DNA from 4 places in the Bradyrhizobium sp. STM 3557 genome. Region 2 is predicted to be linked to each of the others. Evidence: predicted binding sites of a transcription regulator. Region 2 holds the regulator's gene; each other region holds the start of a gene.
The links. Region 2 encodes LexA, which represses DNA repair genes until DNA is damaged. Its sites were predicted from a motif close to TGTTCNNNNTGTGTTCNG; they were not measured.
Positions count from the first base shown of each region.

Region 1: P6U24_RS30015 (ATP-dependent Clp protease adaptor ClpS) is a predicted target of LexA. The motif match lies at 4,718-4,735, and genes of this name have one in related genera.
Region 3: recA (recombinase RecA) is a predicted target of LexA. The motif match lies at 5,242-5,259, and genes of this name have one in related genera.
Region 4: dinB (DNA polymerase IV) is a predicted target of LexA. The motif match lies at 6,326-6,343, and genes of this name have one in related genera.

Region 1 covers NZ_CP120697.1:6,477,599-6,485,158, forward strand. Annotated here, with positions in the region: gene P6U24_RS30000 (winged helix-turn-helix transcriptional regulator) at 1-382, shown strand, start outside; gene fabF (beta-ketoacyl-ACP synthase II) at 389-1,651, shown strand; gene P6U24_RS30010 (AAA family ATPase) at 1,733-2,887, opposite strand; gene P6U24_RS30015 (ATP-dependent Clp protease adaptor ClpS) at 2,900-4,663, opposite strand; gene P6U24_RS30020 (phosphocholine-specific phospholipase C) at 4,923-7,046, opposite strand; gene P6U24_RS30025 (GMC family oxidoreductase) at 7,157-7,560, opposite strand, start outside.
Region 2 covers NZ_CP120697.1:3,701,252-3,708,811, reverse strand. Annotated here, with positions in the region: gene pdhA (pyruvate dehydrogenase (acetyl-transferring) E1 component subunit alpha) at 1-856, shown strand, start outside; gene P6U24_RS16800 (alpha-ketoacid dehydrogenase subunit beta) at 849-1,829, shown strand; gene P6U24_RS16795 (dihydrolipoamide acetyltransferase family protein) at 1,850-2,950, shown strand; gene dinB (DNA polymerase IV) at 3,057-4,160, shown strand; gene lexA (transcriptional repressor LexA) at 4,444-5,142, shown strand; gene P6U24_RS16780 (hypothetical protein) at 5,563-6,012, shown strand; gene P6U24_RS16775 (hypothetical protein) at 6,246-6,428, shown strand; gene P6U24_RS16770 (glutathione S-transferase family protein) at 6,503-7,135, opposite strand; gene P6U24_RS16765 (methyltransferase domain-containing protein) at 7,236-7,553, opposite strand; gene P6U24_RS16760 (aspartate/glutamate racemase family protein) at 7,550-7,560, opposite strand, start outside.
Region 3 covers NZ_CP120697.1:5,786,019-5,793,578, reverse strand. Annotated here, with positions in the region: gene P6U24_RS26790 (hypothetical protein) at 193-498, shown strand; gene P6U24_RS26785 (hypothetical protein) at 576-827, shown strand; gene P6U24_RS26780 (hypothetical protein) at 862-1,059, opposite strand; gene P6U24_RS26775 (DUF6894 family protein) at 1,198-1,437, opposite strand; gene P6U24_RS26770 (hypothetical protein) at 1,779-1,964, opposite strand; gene P6U24_RS26765 (hypothetical protein) at 2,470-2,700, shown strand; gene P6U24_RS26760 (hypothetical protein) at 2,853-3,104, shown strand; gene P6U24_RS26755 (hypothetical protein) at 3,137-3,310, shown strand; gene P6U24_RS26750 (ADP-ribosylation/crystallin J1) at 3,540-3,917, opposite strand; gene P6U24_RS26745 (hypothetical protein) at 3,974-4,237, opposite strand; gene recA (recombinase RecA) at 5,355-6,443, shown strand; gene P6U24_RS26735 (DUF1835 domain-containing protein) at 6,603-7,560, shown strand, end outside.
Region 4 covers NZ_CP120697.1:1,680,748-1,688,307, forward strand. Annotated here, with positions in the region: gene P6U24_RS07635 (LysR family transcriptional regulator) at 1-716, shown strand, start outside; gene P6U24_RS07640 (MFS transporter) at 891-2,198, shown strand; gene P6U24_RS07645 (lactonase family protein) at 2,195-2,476, shown strand; gene P6U24_RS07650 (isocitrate/isopropylmalate dehydrogenase family protein) at 2,487-3,560, shown strand; gene P6U24_RS07655 (aspartate/glutamate racemase family protein) at 3,613-4,278, shown strand; partial or broken gene otnK (3-oxo-tetronate kinase) at 4,286-5,155, shown strand; gene P6U24_RS07665 (nucleotide-binding domain containing protein) at 5,218-5,559, shown strand; gene P6U24_RS07670 (class II aldolase/adducin family protein) at 5,556-6,077, shown strand; gene dinB (DNA polymerase IV) at 6,401-7,560, shown strand, end outside.

The DNA of each region.
Region 1 (7,560 bases), 2.8 Mb from region 2:
GTCGCGGCGCCTCGGCCATCTCACCGCAGCCGGCATGTTCGCACGACGCCGCTACAGCGATCGTCCGCCCCGCTACGAATATGTGCTGACGCCGAAGGGGCGGGACTTCTTCCCGGTGGTGGTCGCGCTGTTCACCTGGGGCAACAGACACCTTGCATCCAAGGGCGAGTCGATCGTGCTGGCGAACCGCGCCGATCGCCGCCTGCTCGATCCGGTCCTGGTCGATTCGCGCGACATGCATCCGATCACGCCCGCCAATACGGTCGTCGTGGCCGGACCGCGCGCAAGCCGCGGACTGCGCAAGCGGCTGGCCACACTCCGGGCGATGAATCCCGCAGTGCCCCCCGATCCAAGTCCTGGCATGTCCATAGCTGGAGGCTGAGCTCTCATGCGTCGCATCGTTGTCACCAGAATGGGAGCCGTCAGCCCGCTCGGCTGCGGGGTCGAGCTGTCCTGGCGCCGTCTGCTGGCGGGACAAAGCGGGCTGCGCCTATTGCCGGACTGGTCGCTGGCGCTGCCGGCGCGCATTGCCGGCCTCGTGCTCGGCAAGAATGAGGACGATGAAGGCGGCTTCGATCCGTCGCTCGCCGCGCCTGCGAAGGACCAGCGCAAGATGGACCGCTTCATCCTGTTTGCCCTGCTCGCCGCCGCGGAGGCGATCGCGCAGGCGCAATGGGCGCCGCAGGACGCCACCGCGCGGGAGCGGACCGCCACGATCATCGCCTCCGGCATCGGCGGCTTTCCGGCCATCACGGAGGCGGTGCGGACCACCGACCAGCGCGGCGTCCGCCGGCTGTCGCCGTTCACAATTCCGTCGTTCCTGGCCAACCTGGCGGCCGGCCAGGTGTCGATCAGGCATGGCTACAAGGGACCGCTCGGCACGCCGGTGACCGCCTGCGCGGCCGGCGTGCAGGCGATCGGGGATGCCGCACGCATGATCAGAACCGGTGATGTCGACGTTGCGATCTGCGGCGGCGCGGAGGCCTGCATCGATCTGGTCAGCCTGGGCGGCTTTGCCGCGGCGCGTGCGCTGTCGAGCCGTTATAACGATCAGCCGGCGCAGGCCTCGCGCCCGTTCGATCGCGACCGCGACGGCTTCGTCATGGGCGAAGGCGCGGGCATCCTCGTGATCGAGGCGCTGGAGCACGCGCTGGCGCGCGGCGCGGTGCCGATCGCCGAGATCGCGGGCTACGGCACCACCGCCGACGCCTATCACATGACGTCGGGCCCGCCGGATGGCGAAGGCGCGAGGCGCGCGATGGAGATTGCGCTGCGACAGGCTCGGCTCGGGCCGGACGATCTGCAGCATCTCAATGCGCATGCGACGTCGACACCGGCCGGCGACGAGGGCGAGCTCGCCGCGATCGGCGCCCTGTTCGGCCGCGGCCGCGGCATTGCAGTGAGCGCCACGAAGTCCGCGACCGGGCACCTGCTGGGCGCCGCCGGCGGCCTGGAAGCGATCTTCACCGTCCTCGCACTGCGCGACCAGATCGCCCCGCCGACGCTCAACCTCGACAATCCCGATCCCGGTGCCGAGGGCATCGACATCGTGGCGGGCGCAGCACGGCCGATGGCGATGGCGCATGCCGTCTCGAACGGCTTCGGCTTCGGCGGCGTCAATGCCAGCGTGATCTTCAGCCGGATCGGCTAGAACGCCCCGCTGCAGACGCTCGCGTTGTAGCGGCCGGCCGCACGACATGCCGACGCGGCCGTCTCGCGCTGCGCGCGAGACCTACTCATCCTCGTCTTCGTCATCGTCGGCGAACTCGCCTGACAATTTCAGGCCCTCGATGCCGGTGGCGCCGGCCGACTTGATGACACGTCGCGCCCGCTTGCCGGCTTCTTCCAGCAGGTGCCCGGCGAGCTCTTCGGAATGCGTGACGATCCAGATCCGGCTGCGTCCGGCTGCGGATGCGATCAGGCGGGCGAGCGGCGCCAGTAGCGACGGATGCAGGCTAGCTTCCGGCTCGTTCAGCGCGATCAGCGGCGGCAGCCGGTAGCCCATCAGCGCGCCGAGCAGGCAGAGATATTTGAGTGTGCCGTCCGACAGCTCGTGGGCGGCGAAGGGACGGGGCATGTCGGGAAAGCGCAGGCTCATCTGGCACAGACTGCCCTTCTCGCCCGCAGCGAGCCGCGCGCCCGGAAAGGCGTCGTCGATCGCAGCGTCGAGAGCCGTCGTATCCTCACGAATGACCGACAGCGTTGCCAGCACGGCTGCGAGATCGTGGCCATCCGACGACAGCGTCGGCGTCGTGATGGCGTGGGAGGGCTGGCGGATCGGCGAGCCGGCATCGGTGCGGAAATCGTGATAGAGCCGCCATCCCAAGAGCTCGCGCCTGACGGCCTCGAGCTCGGGATAGCGGGCACCGTCGCGAAACGCGGCGAGCGCAGTCTCCGATGACAGCACCGCGAATTCGTGGCTTTCCCTTTTGCCCTTGTCCTTGCGCAGCATGACCGCCGGGCCGTTGCGCTCCATCATCACGACGTCGCGGCCGCCGCTGCGGATGGTCAGACGCTCGGCCTTGACCAGGGGCTCGAGGACAAACGCGGCCTCGGTCGGCTGCCGCACGCCGACCTCGATCTCGTAGGAATGCGGCAGCCCGACCTCGAGGCCATATTCCAGCTCATCGAACACGGCCTTAAGCACCAGCCGCACCGGCTTGCGATCGGTGCGGGGGCCTGCCCAGAGCACGGAGTTGAGCCCGCGCTCCTCCGCGATCGCGCGCGTGATGGTGCCGTCGGCCGCTGCGCGCAGCAGCGCCAGCGCCTTGTAGAGGTTGGTCTTGCCGACGCCGTTGGCGCCGACGAAGATGCTGAGCTGCTCGACCGGAAGCCAGAGCTTCCGGACCGAGCGATAGTTCTTGATGCTGACGGCAGAGAGCGGCATGCGGTGATCCGGTCAGCAGCTCGCGGCAGCGCGCATCGATCCCCCATTGGCGCCGCCGAGCAGTCGAACGTTCAGCGTGCCGCCGGTGAACAGCATGTCATCCAAGGCTTCCGCGAGGTCCGCGGAGCTGACCCTCCCGCCATCGCCACGCATGACGTTCGACTGCGCCACGCGACGCATCAGCTCCTTGATGAAGGCGGCGCTGACGCCTGCGGTGCGCGCCACTGCTTCCGCCACCAACCTGTCCGTCAGCACCAACCCTCCGCCATAGAGGCGAACCAGCTTCTCGCGGCCGATGTCATCGGGCAGCGGCACCTCGATGGCCTGGTCGATGCGTCCCGGCCGGCCGGCCAGCGCGCCCTCGAGCTGCTCCGGCCGGTTGGTGGTCAACACGAACAGGATGTCGGCGTTGTCCTTCAGGCCATCCATCTCGTTGAGCAACGCATTGAGCAGGGACTCCTCGCAGGGACCGTCCATGTCCTCACGATCCCGCGCGATCAGATCGACGTCCTCGATCACCACCATGGTCGGCTGCAGCAGCCGCGCCAACGCCATGTAGTGCGACAGCAAACCCATCTGGCCGGCCGTGATGACGAGCGAGGTGTGTCCTGGAAGATTGGCGGCGAGGTATTTGATCGTATGCGTCTTGCCGGTGCCCGGCGGCCCGTACAGCAGAATGCCCTTGCGCGTGGATTGCCCTAGTTGTCGCAGCCTCTCGCGGCTCTCGATGAAGCGGATCACGTTACGATCGAGCAGCTTCAGGGTCGGCTCGGGCAGGATGACCTCGTCGCGGTGGACCTGCCGTAACCGGTGGACCATGATGCCTCTCGAGCGCCCGCGATAATCGGTGCTCCCTTCGAGCGACAGGACCTTGCCGCGATAGGATCGCGCAGCGTTGATCGCAGCTTCGAGCTCCGCGAAGCAACGCTGCACCAAGCCAACGCCGTCTTCACCGGCCGGCACCGCGATCTCCACGCAGATGCCGGTCTCCTCGCCATACTCGCGGTGGCCCGAGAGCACGACCGCGTAGCGCAGGTCACCCGCACGATTGAGCCACAGGCCGTTGTTGAGGCACTTGATCGGGCTGTCTTCCCCGATATCGAGATCCTGGAATTGCGCCGCGGAGATCGCCACGGCGCGCTGTCCCTCCTTGGTCAGGCCGGCATAGGTGAGCGTTTCATAGCGATGCTCCTCGTACAGCCCGAAGAAGCGCAGCGGCGCGGCCGAGAACAAGCGGTCGAGCGCGACCTGCAGATCGGCGCGCATATGTCCGGGAAACCGCCGTGAGGTGGTGACGATCTCATCCTGCCTGTGTCCCGCAAAATGCCAGGCGATCGCCTCGTGCGCATATTTGAACGTCCGGCTGCGCGCGGCGCTCGACATGCGATCGGCCGCGGTCAGCACACACGGCCCGCAAATCAGCGCATGCTCTCCCCTGACAAGATCCTGCTCGTCCGCCGGCTCCCCGCACATGGCACAGCAAGGCTCGTCCCTTCCGATCGCGGCCCCGAGTTGTTCGGCCGTGACGCGCAGGCGATGGCCGGCTTCTTCTATCTGTCGCTGCGCGGTTGTGAGCATCGCATCGGCGACGGCTGGCGCGTAGATGCCGCACACAGCCCTGCCCTGCTTTTCGATCGTGGCCGCAAAGGCAGTCGCCTCTGCCTCCGAACGACCGAAGATGGAGCGGACGAGATCGACGACGAAGTCAAACGGGGTGTCATCGTCATTGTAGATGATAATCTGAGCGTCACTGACGCCGGCCGGCACATCGCGCATGAAGAAACCTCTTTGGTGCTAATAATCGTCGGTAGCATGCTATGGTCATGTCGCAAGAACAAATAGAGAACAAAATGACACACTCAGTAACCGTCGTTAACCGGCAGTGACGAGACCTTTGTCGTTCGTCGCGGAGATCGCGCGCTGCGTCGGAGGCCGATAGCCGGGCACGAACGAAAACGCCCGGGATCTGCTCCCGGGCGTTGCACCTCTCACTCAATCATTCGCAATCAGTGGACGGCCTTATGTCGTCGCGGACTTATGTCGTCGCTGACTTGGCCATGGCCGGATCGCTCACGGACGGGCGGCCGCTCTCGACGTGACCGGCGAGTTGCCAGTTGAAGCCAGGATCACTGTCCACCGTCACGGTCAGGTCGTACCAGCCATGCGTCGCCAGCAGCGGCTGCAACATCTTGTAAGTCTGGCCGTGTTGCAGGCGGTGCTTCTGGGTTTGGCCGCTGTAATTGTCGGCGATCGTCACCACGCAAGGAGCGCCGTTGTTGGTGAGCGCCACCGCCAGCAACAGCGAATCGAGAGCATCGCAGACGTGGACCGTATCGACATCCACGCGTGCGACATTGGCCGCAATGCCGCCGCCCTTGAAGTGACGGAAGAAACCATTGGGTCCATAGACCGACAGATCATACTGGCCGGCGCTGGCGGCAAGATCCCACGAGCCCTGCAGCGACTTGCCGGCCTCGACCGTGTAGCTCCACGGCCCGGTCGCGGTGTTGCCGGAGCGGACGTGGAAGCAGGCGCCCGCCTGCCCGACATTGGCGAAGCGAATGGCGAACTTGTTGTGCGCCGGATCGGCCTCGCCGTCGACGCGCAGATCGTAGGGCAGCGGGCGCGCCGGACGCATTCCCTGCTCCTGCACCGGCATCACCTGCTTCGCCGGCGGCACCGGATGATAGTTGTCATAACGGATGCCGGAGGCGAGGTCGCTCGCCGGCGGCTTGTAGCCGACCGTGGCCGGCAGCGGCGAGAGGCCTTCATTGGGCGAGGTGAAGTTGAAGGCCGAGGTCAGGTCGCCGCAGACCGCGCGGCGCCAGGCCGGGATGTTGCTCTCGAACAGGCCGGGCGCGGTGCGATGGAAGCGCTTTTCGATGAACCGGATCACCGAGGTGTGGTCGAACACTTCCGAGCAGACGAAGCCGCCGCGCGACCAGGGCGAGACGACCAGCATCGGCACACGAACGCCAAGGCCGTAAGGCCCTGCGACATGGCTGCCGTCTCCGGCGAACAGGTCGCTCGACACGTCGACGGTGGACTGGCCAAAGGCCGCCGACGGAGCGGGATATGGCCCGACCACGTGGTCGAAGAAGCCGCCGCCTTCGTCGTAGTTGATGAGGAGAACAGTCTTGCTCCACAGGTCCGGATTGGAGGTCAGGATGTCCAGCACCTTGGAGATGTACCAGGCGCCGGGACCGGGCAGCCAGTTCGGGTGCTCGCTGAACGCCTCTGGTGCCGCGATCCACGACACCTGCGGCAGCGTGCCGTTGCGGACATCGTTGCGCAGCATGTCGAAGAGGTTCTCGAAGCTGCCGCCATTGGCGATGTTGGTGCCGCGCAGCGCCTTCTCATAGAGCGGGCTGCCTGCCTGCGAATTCTGGTACTGGTGGAAATAGAGCAGCGAATTGTCGCCGAAATTGCCCATCCAGGGATTTTCGGTCCAGCCCCAGGAACCGCTCGCGGTCAGGCCGACACCGATGTCCTGATAGACTTTCCAGCTGATGCCGGCCTTCTCCAGCCGCTCCGGGAATGTCGTCCAGTCGTAGCCGGCCTCGGCATTGGTGATGACAGGACCGCCGCCTTTGCCGTCATTGCCATCCCAACCGGTCCACAGATAATAGCGGTTCGGATCGGTCGGGCCCATGACCGAGCAGAAATAGGAATCGCACACCGTGAAGGCGTCTGCCAGCGCGTAGTGCCAGGGCAGATCCCGCCGGTCCATGTGGGTCATGGTCGTGGTGCCCTTGTTGGCGATCCACTGGTCGTACTTGCCGTTGTTCCAGGCCTTCTGGCCGTCGTTCCAGCCGTGGGCGACGTCTTCCACATAGACGTTCGCGGCATTGTCGACGCGGAACGGCATCACGGAGGCGGCGCCATTCGGCTGCTGCCAGACCGGATTGCCGTTGGGCAGCTTGACGGCGCGCGGATCGTTGAAGCCGCGGACGCCGCGCAGACTGCCGAAATAATGATCGAAGGCGCGGTTCTCCTGCATCAGAACCACGATGTGCTTGACGTCCTCGATCCCGCCCTGGCGGTTGAAGGCCGGGATCGCGTGCGCGCGTTCGATGCTCGAGGTGAGCGCGGCCGTGGCGGCGGATGCGCCGAGCAATGCTAAAAACTCGCGACGATCGCGACGAATATCGTTCGACAACTCATTCACTCCCCAAGTGATGGCATGTCGAGCGTGACTAGGTGCGCGCGGTAACAGGGACATGACCGCGCGATTAAATCTTGATGGCGATTATGGCATCACGCGGCTGCTCATGCCGACGCGATATTCGCACCGGCAAGCTGCTTGCCCATGATCAGGTCGCTGCCCTTGTCGCCGATCATCAGGGTCGAGGCGTTGAGATTGGCCGAGATCATGCGCGGCATCACCGAGGCGTCGATCACGCGCAGGCCTTGCAGGCCGTGAACGCGAAGCTGGTCGTCGACAACAGCCCAGGTGCTGTCTGCCGGCCCCATCCGGCAGGTGCAGCCGGGATGGAAAGTGGTGGTGCCGCGCTGGGTTGCAGCGGCAAGAAACTCGTCGTCGCTCTGGACTTTCGGCCCCGGGAAATCCTCATAGGCGAGATAAGGCGCAAGCGGTGCGGAGTGCATGATCCTACGCGCCAGCTTCATGCCGGCGACCACGACGCGGCGGTCAAGCTCGGCGGCGAGATAAT
Region 2 (7,560 bases):
AGTGTCGGTCGGGATAGCCAGTGCGATGCGGGAGGAGGACGTGCTGCTGCCCTCCTATCGCGACAATGGCGCGCTGATCTGGCGTGGCGTCAAGCTGGAGGAGATTCTGCTGTTCTGGGGCGGCGACGAGCGAGGCAATCACTTCTCCGGACCAGTCCACGATTTCCCATTCTGCGTTCCGGTCGGATCTCAGGCGCCGCACACCGCTGGCGTTGCCTATGCCTTGAAGCTGCGCAAGGAACCACGTGTCGCCGTCTGCATGTTCGGTGATGGTGCGACGTCGAAAGGCGACGTCTACGAAGCCATGAATTTTGCCGGTGTGCACAAGTTGCCGGTCGTGTTCGTCGCCGTCAACAATCAATGGGCCATATCGGTCCCGCTATCGCTGCAGACCAGTTGCGAAACATTGGCGCAGAAAGCCATTGCCGCGGGATTCAGCGGCGAACAGGTGGATGGAAGCGACGTGCTGGCGATGCGGGCCGCGGCTGAAGAGGCTATTGCTGCAGCCCGCGACGGCAAAGGCCCCCGCTTCATTGAGGCGGTGACGTACAGGCTCGGTGATCATACGACCTCCGATGATGCATCACGCTATCGTTCGGCCGAAGAAGTCCAGGCGCATTGGAAGGAGGAGCCTGTCACGCGCTTAAGGTCATATCTCGTCAACCAAAAAATGTGGAGCAAGTCGGACGAGGAGCAGCTCGCCGCCGAGTGCCATGAGCGCGTCGAGGCGGCGGCCGAACGCTACCTGGCAACGCCACCGCGCCGACCCGCAACCATGTTCGATCACCTCTATGCCGATTTGCCCGAGGCCTATGCCGCGCAGCGCCGCGAACTCGTGGGAGACGACAATGGCTGAGGTGACGTTGGTCGAAGCCATCAATCTGGCGCTCGCTCGCGCGATGGAGGATGATGCTGGCGTGGTCGTGCTCGGCGAGGACGTCGGTGTCAATGGCGGCGTTTTCCGCGCGACGGCGGGCTTGCAAAAGCGCTTTGGATCGGAGCGCGTGCTGGATACGCCGCTTGCCGAACTCTTGATCAGCGGGCTCTGCGTCGGCATGGCAGCGCAAGGATTGCGGCCGGTTGGCGAGATCCAGTTCATGGGATTTCTTTATCCCTGCCTTGATCAGCTGGTGAACCACGCATCCCGCATGCGCAACCGCACCCAGGGACGGCTCTCCTGTCCCATGGTTCTGCGCACCCCACACGGAGCCGGCATTCGTGCGCCCGAGCATCACTCTGAAAGCACCGAGGCGATGCTGGCCCATATTCCCGGTCTGCGTGTCGTCATGCCGTCTTCGCCGGAACGCGCCTACGGGCTTCTCCTCGCAGCGATCCGCGACCCCGATCCAGTCGTATTTCTGGAGCCGACACGCCTCTACCGCTCGGCCAAAGGCGAGGTGGAGGACAATGGCGAAGCCCTGCCTCTGGATCGCGCCTTTGTGCTGCGGGACGGTCGCGACCTCACTTTGATCAGTTGGGGTGCGGCGCTGAAGGAGACCATGGCCGCTGCCGACACGCTGTCTACCGAAGGCATCTCCGCCGACGTCATCGATCTCGCGACTCTAAGACCTTATGATGAAGAAGCCGTGCTCGGTTCGGTCGCAAAGACCGGACGCTGCATCATCGTGCACGAGGCCGCGCGCACCGGCGGATTCGGAGCCGAGATTGCGGCTACGATCGCAGAACACAGCCTGTCCTCGCTGCTTGCACCTGTGACGCGCGTCACCGGCTACGATACGATCGTCCCGATGGCGCGTCTTGAGCAGTACTATATGCCATCGGTCGAACGCATCGTGACCGCGGCGCGCAAGGTGTGTCAGTTCAGCTAGACCTCGACGGACTTCGCCCCATGCGCCAATTCATGCTGCCGGATCTCGGAGAAGGTCTTGAAGAGGCGGAGATCGTAACCTGGTACGTCAACGAGGGCGATCATGTCGTCACCGATCAGCCGCTTCTCTCCGTCGAAACCGACAAAGCGGTCGTTGAGATACCATCGCCCTCGAGCGGGCGCATCGCGCACCTGTTCGGCGGCAAGGGAGACATGGTGAAGGTCGGCACGCCCCTGGTCGAATTTGCCGAAGGCGCCGAGCAAGACACAGGCACGATCGTCGGCGAGCTGGGTCGCGGCGAGCATCCGCAGCCGACGGGAATTCACTCCGCGCGGCCAGGCGGCCAGGAATCTCGGGCGTTTCCGGCGGTACGCGCACTCGCGCGCAAGCTGAACGTGGCCCTTGAGCTCATCGAAGGCACGGGACCCGACGGTACGATCACGCGCGCCGATGTCGAAAGGGCCGCGAAGGGGATGGCCCAGACCGGTCGCGCCGAACCCCTGCGCGGCATGCGCCGCACGATGGCCCAGCGTATGACGGCAGCCCATGCGCAAATCGTCCCCGCCACCGTAACCGATGAAGCCGACATCGACGATTGGCCGACGGGCGAGGACGTGACAATCCGCCTGGTACGGGCCATCGCGGCCGCCTGCAAGGCACAACCCACGCTCAATGCCTGGTATGATTCCCGCACAGGAGAACGCCGCCTGATCGCCCGAATCGATCTCGGCATCGCCGTCGATACCGAGGGCGGCCTGATCGTTCCTGTCTTGCGTAATGTCGCAGAGCGGAGCGTATCGGACCTGCGGGCTGGCCTCGACCGCCTGCGCGCTGACGCAATCGCGCGCTCGATACCCCCGGAAGAGCTACGTGGTGCGACCATTACGCTGTCGAATTTCGGGATGATCGGCGGCCGGTTTGCCAATCTGATCATCGTGCCGCCGCAAGCGGCAATCATCGGAGCGGGTCGGATCTCACAGCGGGCAGTCGCGTATCGGGGCCAGCCTGCGGTGAGGCGCATGCTGCCCTTGTCGCTCACCTTTGACCATCGCATCGTGACCGGTGGCGAAGCTGCTCGCTTCCTGGTCGCGCTCAAATCGGATCTCGAGCTGATGTCTTGAACCACCTGCCTGCCATGTCCTGAAGAGAACTCGAAGAGACGCGGCAAGACCGACGAGGTGCAGGCATGGCGGCGACTTGCGTTACGGACTCTTGTATAGTCCGCGCATGGCCGAACCCGATCCAGAGCGAGGTGCCTCGGCGGCGCCTCATCGCAAGATCATCCATATCGACATGGATGCGTTCTACGCGTCGGTGGAACAGCGAGACAACCCGGAGCTTCGAGGAAAGCCGGTCGCGGTGGGCGGCTCGGCGGAACGAGGCGCTGTGGCCGCTGCGAGCTACGAAGCCCGGAGGTTCGGCGTGCGTTCGGCGATGCCGTCGGTCACCGCGAAGCGACAGTGTCCGGACCTGATATTCGTGAAGCCGCGCTTCGAGGTCTACAAGGAGATCAGCCGGCAGATCCGCCACATCTTTGCCGAGCATACGGCAATTATCGAGCCGTTGTCGCTCGACGAGGCCTATCTCGATGTCACGGAGAACCTACAAGGCATCCCGCTGGCCAGGGACATCGCGCTGCGGATCCGCGAGAAGATCAAGGCCGAGACCGGCCTCAATGCCTCGGCCGGCATTTCCTACAACAAGTTTCTGGCGAAGCTTGCCTCCGATCACCGAAAGCCAAACGGACAGTTCGTCATCTCTCCCGAAATGGGTCCGGCCTTCGTCGAATCGCTACCTGTCGGCAAATTCCACGGCATCGGCCCGGCGACGAGCGCGAAGATGAACCAGCTTGGTATCTTCACGGGCCTGGACATGCGCAAACAGGCGCTGGAGTTCATGTGCGCCAACTTTGGCAAGGCCGGAGCCTACTACTATTGGATCTCGCGCGCCGTCGACGAACGGCCAGTCCGCGCCAACCGAATCCGGAAATCGGTCGGTGCGGAAAACACATTCCGGACCGATCTTGCCGAACTCGACGCCATGATCGCAGAGCTCGAGCCGCTGATCGACAAGGTGTGGCGCCACTGCGAGTCAGTCGGCAGTCGGGGGCGAACCGTGACGCTGAAGATCAAGTTCGCGGACTTCGAGATCATCACGCGCAGCCGATCCGTTTCTACGGCTGTCGCGGACCGTGACGATCTCGCACGCCTGGCAATCGGTCTGCTGGAGAATGCCATGCCCCTTCCGAAGGCGGTGCGCCTGCTGGGAGTATCTTTGTCTTCCCTGCTGGGCGAGAACGACACGGACCCGCAACTGGATTTCAGTATTTGACGGAAAGCCGCTCTTGGTTTCACAAGAAGGGGGAACACGGAAGCCTTGTGCTGGCCGCCGAACCGTCGTCGATTTTTGCCGGGCCAGATAGACCCGGTTTTCCTGCGCTCGATATCGTCAAAACCGGGCGGATTCACCCCAAATTAATGATTGCGGAACACATATCGAACATATAGTGTCCGTTCATGATTTGTTTCGAGTATCTTGCGGTAACGCAATTCCGGACCTTCGCAAGCGACCAGTCGCGGAGCTCGGACGACATCAACCTGGGGACTTCATCGAGATGCTGACGCGCAAACAGTACGAACTCCTGCGGTTCATCAACGAGCGGCTCAAGGAAGCCGGCGTGCCGCCGTCATTCGACGAGATGAAGGATGCGCTCGACCTGCGCTCGAAGTCCGGCATCCATCGCCTCATCACCGCACTCGAGGAGCGCGGCTTCATTCGCCGCCTGCCCAATCGCGCCCGCGCGATCGAGGTGATCAAGCTGCCCGAGCTGTCGCAGGCCGCAGGCAACCGGCGCGGCTTCACGCCCTCGGTGATCGAAGGCAATCTCGGCAAGGTGCGCACCTCCACGCCCGCGCTGGATGACGGCGAGCGGCCGGTCGCCGTTCCGGTGATGGGCCGGATCGCCGCCGGTACGCCGATCGAGGCGCTGCAGACGCGCAGCCACACGATCAGCGTGCCGGCCGACATGCTCGGCAATGGCGAGCACTATGCACTCGAGGTGCGCGGCGATTCGATGGTCGATGCCGGCATCCTCGACGGCGACATGGCCTTGATCCAGCGCAACGAGAGCGCCGATACCGGCGACATCGTGGTCGCGCTGATCGACGACGAGGAGGCCACCTTGAAGCGCTTCCGCCGCCGCGGCGCGTCGATCGCGCTCGAGCCGGCCAACACCGCTTATGAAGTCCGTATCCTGCCGCCCAACCGGGTTAAGATCCAGGGCAAGCTGGTCGGGCTGTATCGCAAGTACTAATCCCTGCGGCGGACTTGCCGTTTGCGTGCAGGCGCAGCGCGCCCCGGTGCAAACGTCAGATCCAAAGCCGGACGGGTACGATAGACTGACGAGTGCTGCTGCGTTGCCGAAGTTCGCCGGAGTTGGTCTCTCGCGGGGCTGATGCGAACTTGCTGAAACGGGGGCCTCGTTACGCCGGCCCGCGAACAGGCGGCCGTGTCGGACTGATGCTGCGTGCCGAAGGTATTTGGCGGCAGAGTGATTTTGTGCGCTCGCTTTGCCGTAGGTTAAAGCTCAAACGCTTGTGATCGAGCTAGCCTATGGTCAGCGCAGAATTGCCGTGAACGACGCGCTAGGATTACGATCGATGTCCACTCTGATAGAGGCCTGCGCCTTTCCGGGGGGAGCGCGGGTCGGCTATCTCGAACGAGGAGCGATCCGATGTGTGACTATAGCCTGCATGCTGTTGCGTCCCGCCCGGCGAAGGTGGGTGAAACGCTGATGTCGACGACGTTCCGCGGCACGTCGACCCGTGGCTTCGCGTCCGAGAGCGAGCCCGGTGTCGCGGTTTGCATGCTTCCCGGAACGGAATTGGCATTCGAGGACGACGTCAAATATGACAGCCGTTGGTTCTGGACCAAGACGGTCCGTTCGCGCGTCGCCAAGTTCAACACGCTCGAGCGCCATGTCCCGGATCGTCATCACGACGCGATCGAATTCGCCGACGGCACCCGCGTGCTGGTGACGCAACTCCGCGAAGGCCAGCGCGTCACAGTGCTGCAGCTCCCGGTGACGGGAAAGCCCGCCGACCGCAAGTCCGACGTCCCGGCTGCGACCGCCGCCGCGACCCAAACGACGACGACACCAATAAGGCCGATATCGATAACTTAAACATAGAGGCGCCCACGCTTGATGGGCCCACGTTCAGCCCTCGGCGGAAATGATGAGGTCGCCGAGGGGGAGAGCGTGTTGTGGCCGATGAGATTGCTCCGAAAAGCATTTCGCAGATCACTGCTCCGCGGGGGCTAGGTCCCAAGCTTGGTTCGCAACAGCCTGCAGGGCCCAAGATCGTTGGAAAGATCACTTGGCAGAAGGCCGGGCGCGTGGTCGAGCCCGGCCGCTACATGCATCGGTTCGGCTGGCTCACGGTGACCGCCGAGGATCTCGCGATCTGGCGCCAATATCCTCAGGCCGAGTTCACGATGCTGCAGCTTCCGAAGTCGCACCAAGATGCTCCGGCGGAGGACGCCCTGTCGGACCTCGACGAGTATCATCTGGGCACCTTCGAGCTGCCACGTACTGGCTGATAGCTCGTCTTGATGCCAATCGGCCGCGCTGTGTTTCAGGCGGCAGGCCGGTCATGGCGCATGCGGCGACGTAATCAAGCAATCGAGATATTCTCCTTGGCCAGCACGCGCTGCACGGCTGGCCGCTGCAATACCCGTTGGGCCAGACGGTGCCATGCCGGATAGCTCGCCGACATATCGAGACCGACGCGTGCGCCCCATCCATAGAACACCAGCAAATAGGGATCGACCACGGAGTAAGCGCCGGGCAGCGCCCAATCGCGGCCGTCACTGACCAGGCTTTCGATATAGGCATATTGCTCGCGGACGTTCTGTTGTCCCTTGCCCTGAACGGCGGCGTAATCGCGCTCGTCTGCGACAAAGCGGTTCGGCCGCCAGATCTGGCCGTAGGACATCGCGTGCACATTGCTGGACAGCCAGTTCATCCATTCGATGGCGCGCGCCTCCCCGGCCGCGTCCGCAGGCAACAGTCCCGCATCGGGATGCCTGCGCGCAAGATAGAACAAGATGGCGTGCGCTTCGGTCAGCAGGTCGTCCGCACCTCCGATCCGCCCAGTGACGCCGGACAACGCCGGAATCCTCCCCTTGGGATTTTTTGCCATCCATTCCGGATTTGTCGTACCGACACCGCCGAGGTGTCCGCGGGACGACACCAGCTCCAATTCGTAGGGTTTGCCGATCTCCTCGAGCACGATGTGCACGGCCATGGAGCACGCGCCGGGAGAGTAATACAAACAATGCATAGGCATTCCTGCGAAGTTAGCTCCCGCTTACGAAGCTCTTTCCTCATATGGCATCGCCCAGAGGTCAAGCCGCAGCTTTCGCCGTGAACCGCACGCGGTCGCAGCCTTCGGCCGTGCGCCGAGCGAACGTCAGCGCCGCAGCCGACACGTCCATTCCGGTGACCAGACCGTCCGGGCCAACGAGGCTCGCAAGCTCCAGCGCGGTTTCGCCGCCACCGCAGCCGATGTCCAGCACGTTTTCACCGGGGCGAGGCCCAAGCGCGGTCAACGCACGGCGGCCGAGCGGCGCGAGCTGCAATTCCAGGAGGTCGCGAACCTCCGCCCATGCGGCCGCCCGCAGCTCGTCTTGGGCCGGCGGAGGCGACGAACTGATCCCGCTCATGCTGAAA
Region 3 (7,560 bases), 2.1 Mb from region 2:
GTGTGGCTTGAAAACGCCTGATATGGCTGCCTAAGATGCCAGGCCGTCGGGCAACAAGGTGCAATGCTGCGCCGGTTGTTTCTCATCGTTTCCGTGAAGGTCCTCGGACCGATGCTTGCGGGCGGTTGCACCAAGTCTTGGCGGCTGCGTCGGCGATGCTATAAAGCGGCCGATATCGGGAGAGCTAATGCGATGAAGAAGACGAGCGTGGCGATGATGATCGCGCTGCTGGCGGGATGGGCGGTGCCGTCGATGCCGTCCCACGCGCAGATGCCGAACATCAATCTGATGGCCGACCAGCCGGGCAAGACGCCTGAGGAAAAGGAGGCCGACGAGGCGCGGGACAAGGCCTACAAGGAAACGTTGAGGAAGATCCCTGACGCGAAGACCTCGTCCGATCCCTGGGGCGGCGTCCGGACCACCACCGACGCGCCGAAGACGCCGGCCGTGAAGACGACAGCGACGAAGAAACCAAAGGCGACCGCCAACACCAACTGATTTCCGCGTTTTCGGACTCGGATTCACGGCAGCCCAGGGCCATATTGGCTGGGTTGCAACGTGTTCGGAGTCTGCACATGGGCGGCGGTTCAGCCTTTCGCCCGCGGGATCTGGCCAGCCGGATGGCGGCCCGGCGCCAACAGGGCGGCGCTCCAGACGGTTATGTGCGCGAGACCTTCACCTTGCCGCGCGAGGACGCGCGGGCAAGGGCGCGCGACTATTTCACCCGCTATCCCAAAGCGGGCTACATGAGCGCGGTTGAGAGCTGGCGGGAACTGCCGGACGGGGCGATCGAATTCACAATGCGCCGGCTGCGCAGCGCGGATTGAACTGACCCGTCTGCGATGGCGGCATAGGCCCGATCTAGCCTTCGCTGCTTTCCTGCTCGTCCTGCTCGCCCAGCAGCTTGCGTGTCTGCCGGTTGATGAAATGCAGCCGCGTGCACGCCTTGCACACGACGGTCTCATAAGTGGAGACGGATTCGCCTTCGACAGCCTCGTTCAGCCAGTGCTGCACGTTCATTCCGGTACGGGGACATTTGAAGAGGAGATTGTTACCCATGCGCCTCCAGTGTCAGCCAGGACTGCGGCGCGCGTATTGATCTCGATCAATTTTTGCACGCGCTGTCCTTCGCAATGCGGCGCTGGCGCGGCCCCGGGGGAAGGGGCCATGAACGGCACGAGGCAGGATATTGGCAGCTCAGGCGCTATCGAGCGATTCGGCCACGATCCGGATGCGGAAGACCGGCTGACGGGCTTCGTCGAGCAGCTCCATCTGCCATTCGGAGTTTTCCGCCAGTTTGCGCGAGATGCTGCCGGCCATATCGGCGCAGACGGTGGTCATCTCTTTCCAGGCGGCATCACGATCGGCGCATTCTGTCCCGTATTCGGACGCGCCTGAAAAACGACCGTTGCGGATACGAAAAAAATAGAGCGGCATTGCAAAACCGTGAGCCCTGACCGCCCCAGGCCGCTGGGTTTTTACTAAACTGGGGCCGGATGGAAGCGCAGAGGCGGCCCTCAGATCAATTCCGGGAAACTACGGTCGAAATTCAATTGAAAGTTGTATTTGGTTCCCGTCGCCGCGCGCCCGCGATCGGGCCAGCCGCTCTTCTTGCGCACGGATTTAATGGCGGCCGATCGATGCCGATTGCAGATTGCAGGCTCCTGCGGCGCGACGTTTTCGTGACGGGAGACGGCCGCCGTACCCGAGGCTGATCGGGCTCGGATGGGAGCGGCGGCATCGGAATTGTCACGATCCCAGCGGATCTTCGGCTCGTGCTATTCGAACAGCCTTTCGGGCGCGACCGTGAGGCGGTAGGCGACCTCGGTCGAACCGTCGATGACTTCGAGCAGCGCGTTGCATAGCGGGCAACGCACGTCACGCGCGCGTCCGCTCCGCGACAACAGCTCGATCCTGCGAAAGCCGGCCTTGCAGGCTGGGCAGATCACGTCGTCTTTCTTCATGGACTGACTATGCACTGCGGGGATTACCGTTCCACGACGCCGCGGTGCCAGGGCACTTTTTCTGCTGCGGGACGGCAGGGTGGAGGCGCGGGCCTGCGGCACCGGCCAAACGTCAAAAGCCCCGGGCGCAGATCCGGGGCTTTCTTTCGGCGCGGATGGATTTCAGGGCCCAGCGCCTACGATGACGGTCGTTAACCAGGAGGCCGCGCCGGGGCACGGCCGACCTGATGTCCTGCTCGCGCTGGCACATTTTGGATCGTCCGACGTTTTCAGGTCGTCCGATCCATGGCTTGTCCGATTAGCCTATTCGACGTCCACAGTCGCTCGATGGTCTCGCTTCAGCGGACGACTGCTCGCCCACAACCCTAACCTTATACCTCAACCAAAAGTTTATTACAATGGATGTAGATAGAAGGGGGCGGGGCGGGATTGCCGGGACCAAGGCGATCCTCCATCCCGGCGGCCGCAATGATGGTTCTTCGCCGAGCCGTGCCGAGGCGGCCTGATGTACAAGGTCATCGACACCATCCTCAACATCGGCTGCCTGCTGGCGGCACTGTTCTATCTGCTGACGATCGTGTGGGCGCAGGCGAACTGCTCGCTGATCCCGGTTTTCGGCCGGCAATGTCGCGGGCCCGAGCTCGACGCGTGGATGATTCCGTTCTTCCTGGCGCCGATCGGAATTCCCGCGCTGATCGGGGTCGCCATGATGCTTTGGGGACTTCGTGAGCGCTAGAGCCTTCCCCGTTCCGACTGAATCGGAACGGGGCTCTAGGTTTTTGTTTTGACGCGTTTTCTTGACGCGAACCGGTGTCCACTTCGCTTGAAAACGCTCTAGCGCGCGGCCGTTGTCAGAGCCGTCGTCCTCGTGTCATTGGGATGCGGCGGATGGAAGCGGGGACGGCGGTGAATCAGACGGTTCGTAACGAACGCAAGAAGCTGCTGGCGACCTGGTACAATAACTTTTCCATCGCGGTGCTGGTCGCCGGCTTCCTGACGCCGTTCTGGACCATTATCTACGGAACGTCGCAGCCGCAATCCGGCGACCTGACGCGGATCATCGGATTTGGCATTTGCCTCGTGCTAGGCGCGGTCCTACGTTATCTGGCACATCGCACCTTGGGCGGACTGGAAGAGTAGAGCGTTTCGAACGAATGACAGGAGCCTCGATCATGACCAATTGGCAGATGTTCGCGCTCGCCTCACCTGTCATCGTGGTGCTCGTGATGTGGCTGCAGGGCCTTGCAGAAGGCTATTTCGATCGTGCCCCGTCATCGGATCGTCATCAGGTCGGCGGCGGTTCCGGTTTCCTGCGCGGCGCGCGCGCCAAGGCGGACAAGAACTAGCGCCTTCCTGCCGACGCAATATGCGATCGTGTGCGACTGCGAGCGTGCCGGTGCATCACTATCCGCTAACCATGATCAGCCTTGAAATCTGTTCAGCTCGGCTGGCAGGTACAACGTGCGATGGTGAAGCGGTTCATTCCACGCATCGCGTGCCGAACAAAAGCAGAAGCCTGCCCGGAACTTCGTTCTTGCCAGGAGAACAACGGATTGTGATGGAACTTTTTCGCGATCAGGAAAAGCTCCTCGCGACCTCGATGGGACCGACAATCGCTGCATTGAAGTCGTCCAGCGCGTCCGCCGGGATCCAATATTCGAGATGCGCGTGGCCGCTGGCTTCCTGCACCTGGGAGCGGGCAAGGAATCTCTGCTTCACCTGAAAGCGCGTCACATAACCGGCGCCGCTGGCGGGGACATTCCAATCCCGTGCGATCGTCACGGCGTAATCCTCGCTCAGCACCGGATAGAAGATCGGCTGATCAGGCAGTCGCGGCGGAAACGCCCTCATGCCACTCTCGCGAATCAGCGCGAGCTCGGTTGGGCCGACGGGCCGCCACAGAGAGATGGTCGCTTCCTGCTGCACGCGTCCTGATAGCGGAATGGAGAGCATTGAAGCACTCGGCTGAGCAGCAGCGATGCGCTGCTGCACAGCCGTGAATGACCTGCCTATGGCTTTACGCAGATCGCCGCGCAGGCGTCCTCCATCGGTGCCTGCGAGGTGCAGGTCGCGGCGTCAGGTCCGACATAGCTTGCGATGATCTCGCCCCCAGTCGCGGCGCTCTGTGGCGGCCGGTGATTGTTGCAGACCGCCGCCATGATGAGTTCACCCTCGGCGCATTTGAGCTTGCAGACCTGGCCGCCGGGCCCGTTGGACTGGGTGATGAAACGGATCGGCGCGGTGGCCGTGGACAGCGCGGCAGCATCGGACACGCTGGCGTCCTTGCCGGCGGGGCCGGGCGGGCCAGGCGGACCGGCAGGGCCAGGGGGGCCAGGGGGACCGGCGGGACCTTGTGCTCCCGGCGCGCCTTGCGCGCCCGCGAGGCCTTGCTTGCCTTCGGGGCCGGGGGGACCCTGCTTTCCTTCCGGTCCTGCGGGGCCCTGCTTTCCTTCCGGTCCTATCGGACCTGCAATGCCGGCAGGCCCTGCCGGGCCTTGCTCGCCCTTCGTGCCCGGCGGGCCGGCAGGCCCCTCAAAACACCCGCCCAACGACAACGCCAGACCGCAGGCCACGGCCGACACCAAGACGCGCGTCCTCATGCTTCCTCCCACCCCGTTTGCGTGTGTTGAATTTTCTCGCGATACAATCTGAAGGAACCCGGACGGGAGTCAATCCAAGTCTGATGTGCTGGCGATGGCCGAATGTGGCCGCGCATAAGGCCGGCACATTCTTCTTTTCCGCAGGATCTCTTTCCCGCAGGATCGGCGGGCTTGTCGGAGGCGTGTTACGATGCCCGGTCGCCTGGGACCGTCGAGTGGGCTGGCTCTCGCTCGTCATTGTCATCGTGTCGCTCGGCGTGATCCCGCTCGCCGTCCGCATGGCGCGCACGCGTGCACATAGGCGCTTCGCCCAAAGAAAGAGGCCGCCAACTGAGGCGGCCTCTCGCAATCTCTAAAGGTCAACCGCCTTCAGCGGCAAGGTTTGCCAGACATCATGGCCGCCCTGCTGTGGCAGCCGTCATGCATTCTTTGCTGAGTTTTCTGAGCGCCCGGTTTCTTTGCAGGGCCCTGTGTCTGTGCGTGCGTCGACACCGAAGAGGCTAAAATGATCAGAGCCAAGGTGACTTTGAAAAGTGATTTCATGATCTACCCCAAAATTGTTCAAGCTGAAGATCAGTCGTCAACGGGAACCAATCTAGCGTCAAAATCGAATGAGGACACTCCTCAGATCAACTTAGGACATCGGGGCTCATAAGAACTGTACCTCCGATTGCGTAAAGAACATATTGCGAACGTGGAACAGATCGGGTACATTGCTCCCCAAGATTGATCGGCCCCGTTCTCGTTAACCGTTTGTCCGTCACGCGAATCCCCGCCATAAGGAGCGCCTATGTCCGCCACCGCCCTGCGCATCGTCGAAGGTTCTTCCATGGATAAGAGTAAGGCGCTGTCCGCAGCCCTGTCCCAGATCGAGCGCCAGTTCGGCAAGGGCTCGGTGATGAAGCTCGGCAAGAACGACCGCTCGATGGACATCGAGACGGTGTCGACCGGATCGCTTGGGCTCGACATCGCGCTCGGCGTCGGCGGCCTGCCGAAAGGCCGCATCGTCGAGATCTACGGGCCGGAATCCTCAGGCAAGACCACGCTGGCGCTGCATACCGTGGCGGAAGCGCAAAAGAAGGGCGGCATCTGCGCCTTCATCGACGCCGAGCACGCGCTCGATCCCGTCTATGCCCGCAAGCTTGGCGTCAACATCGACGAACTCCTGATCTCGCAGCCTGACACCGGCGAGCAGGCGCTGGAGATCTGCGACACGCTGGTGCGCTCGGGCGCGGTCGATGTGCTGGTGGTGGACTCGGTCGCTGCGCTGGTGCCGAAGGCCGAGCTCGAAGGCGAGATGGGCGAGTCGCTGCCCGGCCTGCAGGCGCGGTTGATGAGCCAAGCTCTGCGCAAGCTGACCGCTTCGATCAACAAGTCGAACACGATGGTGATCTTCATCAACCAGATCCGCATGAAGATCGGTGTGATGTACGGCTCGCCCGAGACGACGACGGGCGGCAACGCGCTGAAGTTCTACGCCTCGGTCCGTCTCGACATCCGCCGCATCGGTGCGATCAAGGAGCGCGACGAGGTGATCGGCAACACCACCCGCGTCAAAGTGGTGAAGAACAAGCTGGCGCCGCCGTTCAAGCAGGTCGAGTTCGACATCATGTATGGTGAGGGCGTCTCCAAGATGGGCGAGATCCTCGATCTCGGCGTCAAGGCTGGGATCGTCGAGAAGTCCGGTGCCTGGTTCTCCTATGACAGCCAGCGGCTTGGGCAGGGGCGCGAGAACTCAAAGGCCTTCCTGCGTGCCAATCCCGACATGACCGCCAAGATCGAGACCGCGATCCGCCAGAACTCCGGCCTGATCGCCGAGCAAATCCTGGCCGGCGCCGCCGAGCGCGATGCCGACGGCGAAGAGCCGGCCGAAGAATAAGCCTTACGACGATAGCGGGCGCGCCTGGACGTTGACTTGCGGGCGTCCAGAGTGCCTGTTTGCGCGTGCCTATGCAGGGCCGAAATCCTCGGTGCCTTTCGGGCAGACTCCGCCGCGAATTTCGATGGGCGAGAGTGCCAGTCTTCCGGAGGGGAAAGCATGACGCGGTTGATCTTGACGGCTGACGATTCCGCCGCTGGCGCGCTTCGGCGAAGTGGTCTTGCCGACCTTGTGGTCCCAATTCTCCATCGATTCGCTTGGGGACCACTACCGTCGCATGCAGAGCTGTCGGCCTATCTCGCGCCCAGGACAATGCAACGGAAGGGATGGCATTGGCTGGATCACGTCTCTCATCGCAATATCGCCGCGATCGGGGGACGGAGGCAAAGTTTCCTCGAGATCGTCGAGCGCTGCGAGCGTGTCGAGCTGTGGATTGACAACCGTCCGAACGATCAGCTGGTTCTGATCTGGCTGCTGGACGCCTTGCGCGATTTTCCGGAATTGGCGACGAAGATCGTGTTGCGGTACGTCGACACGCCGTTGTTTGACGCGCTGCCGAAACAACTCGCCACCTGGACGTTTGTCGGCGTTCAGCTCACGCGTGAACATCTCGATGTTGCCGGTCTGGCGTGGCGGGCATTCCGGGCGCCGACCCCGCAAGCTTGGTTCGATCTGTTGAAGCAGGATCTCAGCGCGCTGCCGCAGCTTCCCCGCTGCGTACAGGAGATGCTCGAGGAGCTGCCCGGCGCGATGACGGGGCTTGGCGCGTCGGAGCTGCGGATGCTCGAATTGCTGTCGGCGGGCTACCGACAGCCATTCGATCTGTTTCCCCACGCTCGCGAGCGCTTTCAAAGGCGTGTGTACGACTATTGGGAGGCAGGCGCCTTGCTGGATGGTCTGGCCCTGGCGCCGGTGCCAGCCATCGCCGGCCTTGCCGAAGGGCCGTTCACGCTCGAACTGCACGACAACCCCGAGCGGTTCGATCGCTACCAGGCAAGTACGCTGTCGCTGACGCCGCTCGGCAAGGCCATCCTCGCCGGCAAGGAGGATTTCAGCCGGCACAATCCAATACACCGCTGGTGGGGCGGCACCGAATTGACCAACGCCAATCTCTGGC
Region 4 (7,560 bases), 2.0 Mb from region 2:
GCGCGGCCATTCTCGCCGAAGCGACGCGGATCGTGAAGGCGGCGCGCGATCTGAATGCGATCGCGGGAGGTGACCTCGAAGTCGGCGGACTTACCGTAGGCGTCTTCAATACTGCCATGACCGGGATGTTGCCCGATGTGCTTTCCGCCTTGAAGCAAAATCGGCCGCGGATCGACGTGTACATCGTGCGAGGTCAGTCCGCAGACCTGTATAGGCGGCTGGTTCTCGGCGAGCTCGATCTCGCCATCGCGGTGAAGCCGCATTTCAAGCTGCCAAAGACGCTGGATTGGCGTCTGCTGCGTGAAGAGCCCCTGGTCATGCTGGTGCCCGAGCACATGGACACCAAGGACACGCGCGCCATCCTGAGCAAGCAGCCGTTCATCAGACAGGATCGCAACCACTGGGGCGGACGTGTCGTGGACCGCTATCTGCGCAAGATCAAGGTCCGGCCCAACGAACAATACGAGCTCGACTCCCTCGAGGCGATCGCCGTGATGGTCGACCGCGGCCTCGGCGTGTCCATTCTCCCGGACTGGCCGCCGCCCTGGCCGGAGGGCTTGAAGATCAGGAAGATCCGCATCCCGAACGCGCCCCGCCGCCAGATCGGCCTGTTGTCGCAACGAAGCTCGCCCCGGGAGTGGTTGATCCGCGCCTTCGTGGACGAGGCCATCACAGCGCTCACGGATCGGAAAGCCGTGCTCCGCAATCAGCGCTAACTCTCATTGGTTTGCATCCACAAACATAGCGAACGGAGGGTGGGGTCTGGCCGCGCCAAATTCAGGATTCCTGACTTTCGAAAGCACATAAACGCACATTCCCTCGCCGTGCGCTGCTTTGTAACGATTGCCCGTGCAAAGGTCATGAGAACCGCGCAGCAGGGGGAATCGAGCATGCATTATCGTCGCGGGTGGATCGCGCTCTTTCTCTTTTCGCTGGCCATGATCAACTACATCGACCGCATCACCCTGTCGTTCGCGATCGGGCCGATCGCCAAGGAGTTCGATCTCAACAGCGTCACGAAGGGATATCTGTTCTCCTCGTTCCTGTGGACTTACACGGTCTGCCTCATCCCGATGGGGATGCTCGTCGATCGCTTTGGCGCCAAGACGATTGCGGGTTGGGGAATCGCGGTCTGGTCCGCCGCGACGGTGATGACGGGTTTTGCCGTGAGCTATCCGTCATTGCTTCTGACCCGCCTCGTGATGGGCGCCGGCGAAGCGACGGCCAACCCGGCGGGTGCGCGGGTCGTACGCCAATGGGTTCCCGCTAGCGAACGCGGAGTCCTGAACGCGATCTTCAACAGCGGATCCTATGCCGGTCCCGCCGTTTGTGCACTCGGCGCAGGAGCCATCATCGAAGCCTATGGCTGGCGCGCGCTCTTCGTCGTCGCCGGCGGAATTGGCCTGCTGTGGCTGATCGCCTGGGTGCTCGTGTTCGACCGTCCCGAGAAGGTCAATTGGCTGAGCGTGGCCGAACGCGACAAGATTCTCGCCGAGCGCGGCGCGAAGGTGCAGGATCTGGACCGTAACGCGGAGCCGGTCGGCCTGTTGCGGCTGCTGCGAACGCGAACGTTGTGGGGCCTGGCTTTGACGCAGGGCTGCAACGTGTATTCGCAGTATCTGTTCCTGACCTGGCTGCCGAGCTACCTGCAGACCAGCAAGCATCTCACCATTCTCAGCACCGGCTTTTATACGGCGGTACCCTATGCGATCGCTGTCGTGCTTTGCATCGCGATGGGCCGCTTCAGCGATCGATTCCTGCGCAATAGCGGCACGGCAACCGGCCGCCGCCGCTACCTGATCGCGGCCGCGATGCTGATCGCCTCCGTCATCCTGGCCGCGCCGCTGGTCGAGAATCTCTGGATCATTCTGCTGCTGATCACGATCTCGCTCGCCGGCATCTCGTCGACGACATCGCTCAATTGGGCGCTGCTCAACGATTTGTTGCCCAATCCGCGCGATGTCGGAAAAGCCATGGGCTTCCTCGTCGTCGGCGGCAACACGTTCGGCTTATGCGCGCCGATCGTGACGGGCTACGCGATCGCCTGGACCGGCAGCTACGATTGGGCCTTCATCATCGCGGGCGTCTTGTTGCTCGCGGGCGCGACCGCGACGCTGACCGTGACCCGGCGCCCGATGGCGGTCGAGCACAGGCACGAAGGAGCCGCTCTGCAGGCAGATGGAACGATCCGGGCATGACGAGCAATCTCTTGAGCGACGAACAGACCGGACTTTTGAGTTCGATCGGCTGGCAGTCGACGCAAGGCGGCGGTCCCCGATTCTTCACGCTCGATCCATCGGGTAAGGCGCTCTACGCGGCCAATGAGCTGACTGACGCCGTGGTCGCATTCGGGGTCGACGAAGCGACCGGTACGCTCACGCCGACGGGGCAACTGGTTCAGACGGGAAGCCCCACCGTATCGTGTTCTCCGAGCAACGCTGAACTCGGCAAACCTGCAACAAGAAACGCTCAATGAGGATGCAATCATGAGAATTGCCGTGCTACCCGGCGACGATATCGGCCCGGAAATCACTGAGGCGACACTGGCCGTGCTGAGGGCGGCCGATGCGGCTTACGGCCTCGGCTTGACGTTCGAGGTGAGCGAGATCGGGATGGCGGCTTACCGAAAGCACCGCACGACCTTGCCGGATGCGGTGCTGGAACGGGCGCGCGATGCGGACGGCATCCTGCTCGGCCCGGCGGGCATCACCGCCTATCCGCCGCGCGCCGACGGTGGACTGAACGTCCCGGGGACGGTCCGCAAGACGTTCGATTTGTTTGCGAACATCAGGCCGGCACGCTCGCGCCCGGGGGTCCTCAAGGCCCAGCCGCATCTGGACTGTGTGATCGTGCGGGAGAACACTGAAGGCTTCTATGCCGACCGCAACCTGCATCAGGGCTATGGCGAGTTCATGCCGACCCCTGACGTCGCCATGTCGTTGCGGCTGATCACCGCGCGCGCGTCGCGCCGCATTGCCGAACGCGCGTTCGAGATCGCCGAGAAGCGCCGGCGTCACGTGACCTTCGTCGGCAAACGTCACGTCCTGCAGGTCACTGACGGGCTGTTCTGGCGTGAAACCGAGGCCGTCGCGGCGCGGCATCCCGACGTCGTTTTGCGTGAGGTGGATGTCGATGCCATGGCCGCCGAGCTGTATTCGCGCCCCGGGAGCTTTGACGTGATTCTGACCAGCAACATGTACGGCGATATCCTTTCCAATCTGGCGAACGCGTTGGCCGGGAGCGTCGGGCTGGCTTCGGCTCTCAACGTCGGAGCAACCCATGCAGCCGCCAACGCCGGACATGGATCCGCTCCCGATATCGCCGGCAAAGGAATTGCAAATCCGGTCAGTTTGGTGCTGTCGGCAGCCATGCTGCTACGCTGGTTCGGGGAGAAGAGCGGATCAGTCAAATACGGCCAAGCTGCCGACGATATCGACGCTGCGGTCGACGCGACGCTTGAACGGCCTGATACGAGGAGCCGCGATGTCGGCGGAACGGCGACGACAGAGCAAGTGAGCGCCGCAATCTGCGCACGGATTGGCGAGCGCCAACGCCGTTGATCGCATTCCCTCACCGCCGATCGAAAGACCCCGAAATCAAACGGAGAACGTCGTGTCATCGAGCCCGCGTATCGCATTGATCCATGCCACACCGATCGCCATGGAGCCGATCCATCAGGCCTTCGGTGCCAACTGGCCAGCGGCCGAGGCGATCAACATCCTGGAGGAAAGTCTTTCGCCGGACCGAGCGCGCGAGCCCGAGCTCACAACCGATCTCGCCGAACGTATCGTCGAGCTTGCGCGCTATGCGCGAAAGACCCGGGCGGATGGCATCCTGTTCACCTGCTCGGCTTTCGGCACGGCGATCGAGCAAGCCGCGAAAGTGGTCGATGTGCCTGTGCTGAAGCCGAACGAGGCGATGTTCGAGGCCTCGATCGGCGAAGGAAGCAATATTGCGATGATCGCGACCTTTGGCCCGGCCGTACAGGGCATGGAGGCCGAATTCGCTGAGGAAGCCAAGCGTCTAGGCAAAGGCGCGCGTCTGACCACAATCGTTGCAGAAGGCGCTATCGCCGCGCTGCGCGCTGGCGATGAGGAGACCCACAATCGTCTTGTCGCCGAGAGCGCAGCAGCCCTGAAAGGGTTTGACGCGATCGTGCTCGCCCATTTTTCGACCTCGCGGGCGGCAAGTGCGGTCCGTGCGGTGACCACGACGCCCGTCTTCACCAGTCCGGACGCTGCAGTGAAGAAGATGCGGCGCCTGATCGCCAGCGCGTAGCCCGCCCATGCTGCTTGGAGTCATCGCAGACGATTTCACCGGCGCAAGCGACATCGCCAATACCCTGGCCAGGGGGATTCCCGGACAAGGTGGCTTGCGAACCACTCAGTTCCTGGGCGTGCCGGGCAGGCCGGCGCCGTCCGACGTTGAGGCTGGGGTAGTCTCGCTCAAAAGCCGGTCCAATCCGGCGAGCGAGGCGGTGGCGCAGTCGCTCGCGGCCTTGTCCTGGCTGCGGGATCAAGGTTGCCGGCAGTTCGTCTTCAAATACTGCTCGACCTTCGATTCGACGCCGGACGGAAACATCGGTCCGGTCGCCGAAGCTCTGGCCGATGCGCTCGGCGTCAAGGGCGTGATCGCCTGTCCTGCGTTCCCGACGATGGGCCGAACCGTCTATCGCGGCCACCTGTTCGTCGACGATCGGCTGCTGAGCGAATCGGGGCTCGAGAATCATCCGCTCAATCCGATGACGGACCCGGACATCCGCCGCTGGCTCGGGCGTCAATCCACAGCGCCGGTCGGGCTTGTCACCTGGCCCACGGTCCAGGCCGGCGTCGGTCCTTTGCGCGCCGCGCTTCAGCAAGCCGCCGAGCGGGGCGAGACGCTCGCGATCGTCGATGCGCTGAGCGATGCTGACCTGATCACGATCGGCCGGGCCAGCAGCGATGCGCGACTGTTGACGGGAGGTTCCGGCATCGCGCTGGGGCTGCCGGCCAATTTTCTTCACGACGGTCTGGCGACCGGCGGCGCCTCGGGCTTCGCAGGCGTCGACGGACCGGAGGCGATCCTTGCCGGGAGCTGCTCGCGCGCAACGCGGCAGCAGATCGAGATTCACGCAGCTTCCCATCCGACCTTGAACGTCTGCATCGAGGAAGTGCTGGCGGGCCGCACTGGGCCCGCGCAGGTGGTCGATTTCGTCCGCGCCCATCAGGGTCAGCGCCTCTGGTCTATTCCTCAGGCTCACCCGAGGACGTTGCCGGAGCTCAGCAACGTCATGGCCGGGGACACGTTGCGAAGGCGTTGGAACAGCTCTTTGCCGCCAGCGCGCGCTGCCTGGTGGAGAACGGCATCCGCCGCCTGGTGGTGGCCGGCGGAGAAACCTCCGGCGCCGTCGTGTCAGCGCTCGAGCTCGATGCGCTGACGATCGGACCGGAGATTGATCCCGGTGTCCCGGTCCTGTTGGCGGCCACGCCGCGGCCCCTGGCGCTGGCCCTGAAGTCCGGGAATTTCGGCGCGCCGGACTTCTTCGCCGAGGCGTTGCGGAAGCTCGCGGCAGCAGCATGAGCGAGGCCAGGCTCCGCGAGGACATCGCGCTGCTGTCGCGCTCCCTTTTCGAGCGCGGCTTTTCGGTCGGCTCGGCCGGAAACATCAGCGTCGCGGTTGAGGATAGCCTCGCGGTCACCCCGACGAATTCCTGTCTCGGCTTTCTCGATCCCGGCGGCATCTCGAAGATCGATCGTCACGGCCGGCACGTGTCCGGCGATCCGCCTTCGAAGGAGATATTTCTGCACCGCGCGTTCTACGAAACGCGACCCGGAACGGGTGCCGTGGTTCGCCTCCACTCCACGTTCGCAACCGCGATGTCTTGCCTTCCCGAGACCGATCCGAACGACTGCATTCCTCCGATCACGCCGTATGTCGTCATGCGTCACGCGTATGTCGTCATGCGCGTGGCCAAGTGCATCTGGTCCCTTACCTCCGTCCGGGACACGCGAAGGCCGGCAATCTCATCCGTGCGCTTGAGGGCGGCATGCGGCCGTTCTCCTTGCCAACCATGGCCGTCGTCGCCGGCAAGGATCTGAGATCGGCGGTCCATGCGGCCAGGAGCTCGAGGAGACGGCCAAGCTCGTCATGGTGCTTCGTGGCCCTCTCGTTCGACGGCTCGAGCAACACAAATCGACGAGCTCAAACGGGTGTTTGGGAATTAGCTGGCGAGGCGCCGTCGCAACCTGCGATCACTTGGTCGGCGGCTGCATCCAGCGGGTCAGGTCCTTGGAGCGGCTTTGGATTGGCGGACATGCTCAAATTCCAGGTTGACCAAGCTGCAGAATGTTCCTATTTTGTTCGATGCCATCGAGGTACTGTCCAAGCAGACCTCGGCCAAACTCACGGGTGAACGGTCGGGATGGCAACGACAGCCACCATCCTGCATGCTGACCTGGATGCCTTTTACGCTTCGGTTGAGCAACTGCTCGACCCTGCGTTACGCGGCAAACCAATCGCCGTCGGTGGCGGGGTTGTGCTTGCCGCTTCCTACGAAGCCAAGGCCTTTGGAGTTCGTAGCGGCATGCCGGGACGGCAGGCGCGAGAGCTGTGTCCACACCTCACCTTTGTCGATGGCCATTTCAAAGACTATCAGCGGCTGGGCGCTATCAAACTGATCAGCGATTTCACGCCCCTCGTCGAGCGGATTTCCATCGACGAGGCCTTTGCCGACGTTGCCGGCTGCGCCCATCTGTTCGGCATGCCGGCTGAGATTGCGACGGCAATCCGCTGGCGCGTGCGCACCGAGCTTGGCCTTCCGATCTCAGTAGGTGTTGCGCGCACCAAGCATCTGGCGAAAATCGCCTCGCAGGTGGCCAAGCCCGACGGGCTTGTAGTTGTGGATCCCGACACCGAACTGGAATTCCTTCACCAACTGCCCGTCGAACTGATGTGGGGGGTGGGTCCGGTCAGGAAGGCGGGCTTGGCAGCGATTGGCGTGCAGACAATCGGACAGCTCGCAAAAACACCGGGATGGTCGCTCGAGCGGCTACCCGGTCCCGCCGCACGTGAGAAACTCGCAGCGTTGGCATGGAATCGGGATCCGAGACAAATCAAGTCTCACCAGCGGGCTCGATCGGCAGGGGCGCAGTCAGCAATTGGCAAGAAGCCGGCCGAAGAGTGGGTTTATCGGCCCACTTTGTTTCACCTCGCGGACCGAATCGCCGCGCGGCTCCGGGCAAAGTCCAGGCCTGGTCGAACCGTGGCGGTCCGCGTTCGCTTCGCCAATCTGAACTCAGTCACTCGCTCGGTAACGCTCGATGCACCGATTTCCGCGACCCTAATCCTTGCTGAGGTCGCTAGCGATCTAGTGCGCGCTGTCCTTGCAGAACATCCTGATGAGAAGACCATCTCGCTCCTGGCGATTTCCGTGTCTCATCTTGAGGAACACTGGGATCTGGCGTTGGAGCTTCCGCTTGGACTGCAAGATGAACCCCGCCGTCCCGGCACCAAAATAGGGATGGCGCGATCGGCGGCCGACCGTGCCGTCGATAAGATCCGCGATCGCTTCGGATGGGATGC